One region of the Streptomyces sp. NPDC036822 genome, then DNA from elsewhere that is predicted to be linked to it. Evidence: riboswitches for the same ligand, from Rfam matches in the RefSeq annotation. Region 1 holds a riboswitch; the other holds the start of a gene.
The links. A riboswitch is a leader RNA that binds a small molecule or an ion and turns the genes downstream of it on or off. The one in region 1 is predicted to bind cyclic di-AMP.

Region 1 (2,173 bases):
GCCTTCCGGGAGGCCGCCGAGCAGGAGTCGACGCTGGAGGGCGTCGCCCAGCGTCTGGAGCGGGCGCTGGCCCGTGAGGGCACCCGGCGGGCCGGCCTGGACGCCGCCGAGGGGTTCACCACCGCCGTCCTGGCCGAGATCCCGCGCGGTGCCGGGCTCGTCCGGGTGGTCAACCGCGGGCACCCGGAGCCGCTGCTGCTGTACGCCGACGGCGGCCTGACCATGCTGGCGCCGACCGAGCCCGCGCTGCCCCTCGGAATGGGCGATCTGGCCGCGTGGCCGGACCGGGCCGACGCGACGCCGTACCCGCCGGGCGCCACGCTGCTCCTCTTCACGGACGGCCTCTCGGAGGCGCGCGACGCCCAAGGAGCCTTCTACGACCCCGCGGAGCGTCTCGCCGGGAGGATCTTCCCGGGGCCGGAGGAGCTGCTCGACGCGCTCGTCGACGATGTGCGCCGGTACACCGGCGGCGGGACGACGGACGACATGGCGCTGCTGGCGGTGAGCCGTCCGGCGTCGGGGCAGCCGGTGCGGCGGCGGACGATGCCCGTGGTGCCGTGACGTGGGCGGTCGTGACCATCCGTGATCGAAAGGTCCCGCTCCGATAACAGTTGACTTAACATCAGTTTCGAGTTGCGCACCGCCTTTTCACGGAAGGGGGGTCAAGTCGGGCCAATACGCCGCAATCCTGTGAACGATCAATAGGAACAGCTTGGAATCAGGACCCCCTGTCTATTAACGTTCGATAACGCAGCGCGGTCGTCCCAGTCGTCGCAAGAGACGGCACCGTGCGCGTGCGCCGAATCCTGAAAGGGAACCGGGGAACCACTACTTGGGGTGAATCGGGCGCTTTCGCACCTGTGCGACCGTGCCCGTAGGAGACCTTCCTGCTCCGAACCCGTCAGCTAACCCGGTAGGCGAGAAGGAAGGAAAGGAGCACGCCTCCGTGGCGTCCAACACCCCTGCCCCCGAAGCCCCCTTCGATGCGTTCGGTGCCTCGGGTGCCGCCGGGACGGACCACGACGCGGGCACCTGGGAGGAGTGGAACCCGACCGAGGACTCCCTCCGCCAGCAGGCCCGCTCCGGAGGCCGTCACCGCGTCGTCAAGCAGCGCTCCGGCTTCGCCCGCTCCTCCACCGTCCTCGGCGTCGGCGTCATCGCCGCCGTCGGCGCGGGCGGCCTGGCCACCGCGCAGGAGAAGCCCGCCGTCTCCATATCCCTTCCCGACCTCGACCTCCCGGACGCCTCCGGGCTGCCCGGCGTCGGCGAACTCCTGGCGGACGGGACCGACGGAGCCGGCGACACGGCCGACGGCTCCGGCACGGGCAACCTCCAGCCGCTCACCGCCACCCTCGCCCTGCCCGCCGAGGGCACCGGGACGGCCGAGGTCACGACCGCCTCCGCGTCCACCGCCGACGCGGGCGAGGCGCTGCGCGCCCGCATCCTCCAGCAGGCCGAGCAGCAGCAGGCCTCCGCCGACGCCGCCGAGAAGGCCGCGGCGGAGAAGGCGGCGGCCGAGAAGGCCGCTGCCGAGGCGGCCGCCAAGGCGAGCGCCGCGGAGAAGGCGGCGGCCGAGGCGAAGAAGCAGGCCGAGGCCGAAGCGGCGGCCAAGGCCGAGGCGGAGCGCCTGGCGAAGCTCGCCGCGAGCTACGCCCTGCCCACCTCCTCGTACGTCATCACCTCCACCTTCGGCGAGTCCGGCTCGATGTGGTCCTCGGGCTACCACACGGGTCTCGACCTCGCCGCCCCCACGGGCACGCCGGTCAAGGCGGTCCACGGCGGCACCATCACCTCGGCCGGCTGGTCCGGCGCGTACGGCTACCGCATCGTCCTGGAGCTGGAGGACGGTACGGAGATCTGGTACTGCCACCTCTCCTCCATGACCGCCTCCGCCGGCCAGTCGGTGGGCACCGGCGAGACGATCGGCCGCGTGGGCGCGACCGGCAACGTCACGGGAGCCCACCTCCACCTGGAGGTCCACACCCCGGGCGGATCCGGCGTGGACCCGGCGGCCTGGCTCCGGGACAAGGGCCTGAACGTCTGACCCGGCAGGTCGGTCCTCGCCGGCGCGGCGGACGCCGCCGTGCCGGATGCGGGCCCGGTGTCCGTCAGCTGCGGTAGGGGTTGTAGCCGCTGTAGTCGAGGTACTGCGGCGGCGCCCACACCTGCCCCG
Region 2 (2,173 bases), on a different contig from region 1:
TGCTCCAGCGCGCCGCCGCTGACCAGCTTCCAGAACTCCTTGCCGTCGGCCGGGTCGTTGAGCGGGATGTTCACGTTCCGCACGCCGGGGAGTTCGACGTCCGCGCCCTCGACCTTCCGGTCGGCCGCGTTGCGGAAGTCGAAGACGGTGTGCAGCCCGAGGCCGGCGAGGAAGGCCGCGTCCTCCTCGGTGGCGTGCGCCAGGTGGCCGCTGCGGAAGAGGCGGCCGAACCGGACCGACCTGCCGTCCACGGTCGGCAGGCCGCCCACGTCCCGGAAGTTGCGGACCCCGCTCAGCTCGGGTTCGGTCGACGAGACCTGCGGCAGCTGCTGCGTCACGAGTGCTCCTGAGTGTTGGCGGACTTCGACGATACGAGATCGGTTCCTGGGGCAATCATTCCGGGTGGCGGCCCCCGCGCACACCCCTCGGACGGGAATGGGTGTTCTGTCCGAATTGGGGCCTTGGTGATAACGCGCCCTGGTAACAGGGGAGATGGGTTTCGGTGCGTGAGCAGCGTCATAACCGTGACGGAACGTGCCTGATCGTCTTTCGCGAACTCCCTGCGCGAAAAGGGGATCGAGGTGGCGGCATCCACGGAGGGTGACCGGAATTCCGGGCGGAAATCAGCCCACGGAATGCGTGGGGAATAAGACGGCTTGTTCGCGCCGACAGGCTCGTCTACGGTCACCGTCAATCCGGTCGGACCGCCGAATCCTGCCACCGTCCGGAATCCGCACCCACCCACGTATGGCAGGAGCGGGGGACCCAGGTAGTACGCCGATCCGGTCGATCCGGAACGGCTTGGGGTGAAGTCGCGCGCCATGGCGACCGGGCAACTCCAGCCCGAACCCGACAGCTCACCTCGCAGGCGACGGAGAGGAATTCGCCATGCCCGCGAAGGGTAAGCACCGCCGTCCCAAGGTCAACCCGATCACGCGCGGATTCGTCGCCGCCGGAACGGGCGGCGCCGTCGTCGCCCTGCCGCTCCTCGGCGCGACCGGAGCCCACGCCGCCGAGAAGTCCGCTCCCGCCGTGACTCCCGAGCAGGCCGTGGCCGCCGTCGCCGCCGCTCCCGCGAAGGCCCCGGCCGCCGCCGCCAAGGCGAAGCCCACGACGTACTCCGTCGTCGCCGGCGACTACCTGTCCAAGATCGCCACCGAGCACCACCTGGCCGGCGGCTGGAAGAAGCTGTACCAGGACAACCGCCAGGTCGTCGGCGAGAACCCCTCGCTGATCTTCCCCGGCATGAAGCTCACCATCGGCGCCAAGTCGACCGCCAAGGCGCCCGCGCCCAAGGCCACTGCCCCCAAGGCCGCGCCGAAGGCCGCCGCGAAGGCCGAGAAGTCCTCCTCCGACGACTCCGCGACGCGCAGCTCCCGCAGCGCCGAGCGCACGGCGGCGGCGCCCGCCCAGGAGCCGCGGGCCGCGGCCTCCGGCTGGGTCGCCCCCGTCAGCAACGGCGTCTCCACGCCGTACCGCGCCTCCGGCTCCATGTGGTCCTCCGGCTACCACACCGGTGTCGACTTCATGGCCTCCTCCGGCACCTCGGTCAAGGCCGTCGGCGCGGGCACGGTGTACTCCGCCGGCTGGAGCGGTTCGTACGGCAACGAGGTCGTCATCCAGCACGCCGACGGCACCTACTCGCAGTACGCCCACCTCTCCTCCCTCTCCGTCTCCACCGGCCAGTCGGTCAACGGCGGCGACGAGATCGGCCTGTCCGGTTCCACCGGCAACTCCAGCGGTCCGCACCTGCACTTCGAGATGCGCACCGGACCGAGCTACGGCTCGGACATCGACCCGCTCGAGTACCTGCGCCAGAAGGGCGTCGGCGTCTGACGCGTCCCGCGCACCCGCGAACCCCCGGGTACGCACCGGGCCCGGCACCTTCGTGCCGGGCCCTTCGCGTATTCCGCCTTGGCGCAATCTTGACCGGTGGCATATCTCACCCACCGTCAACACCTCCTTACGGTCGCGTAGGTCACACCCGTAAAGGAAGGATGTGCTCCCGTGGCAGACGATTCGAGATCAAGAGACATGGACGTATTCGGGTCGTACGCGGCGATCGGTGACAGCTTCACCGAGGGCGTCGGAGACCCCGGCCCCGACGGGAAGTACCTCGGCTGGGCGGACCGTTTCGCGGTCCTGCTCGCCGACCGGCTGCCGGAGCACGACG

Region 2: it holds a riboswitch for cyclic di-AMP, as region 1 does, so the genes downstream of both, ACZ68P_RS12020 (M23 family metallopeptidase) here and ACZ68P_RS07560 (M23 family metallopeptidase) in region 1, are expected to answer to the same signal.

Annotation. Positions count from the first base shown of each region.
Region 1 covers NZ_JBVJPY010000003.1:16,889-19,061, reverse strand. The annotation lists gene ACZ68P_RS07565 (PP2C family protein-serine/threonine phosphatase) at 1-561, shown strand, start outside; cyclic di-AMP (ydaO/yuaA leader) riboswitch at 788-935, shown strand; gene ACZ68P_RS07560 (M23 family metallopeptidase) at 947-2,044, shown strand; gene ACZ68P_RS07555 (PrsW family intramembrane metalloprotease) at 2,109-2,173, opposite strand, start outside.
Region 2 covers NZ_JBVJPY010000004.1:308,878-311,050, forward strand. The annotation lists gene ACZ68P_RS12015 (tyrosine-protein phosphatase) at 1-338, opposite strand, end outside; cyclic di-AMP (ydaO/yuaA leader) riboswitch at 729-884, shown strand; gene ACZ68P_RS12020 (M23 family metallopeptidase) at 889-1,836, shown strand; gene ACZ68P_RS12025 (SGNH/GDSL hydrolase family protein) at 2,008-2,173, shown strand, end outside.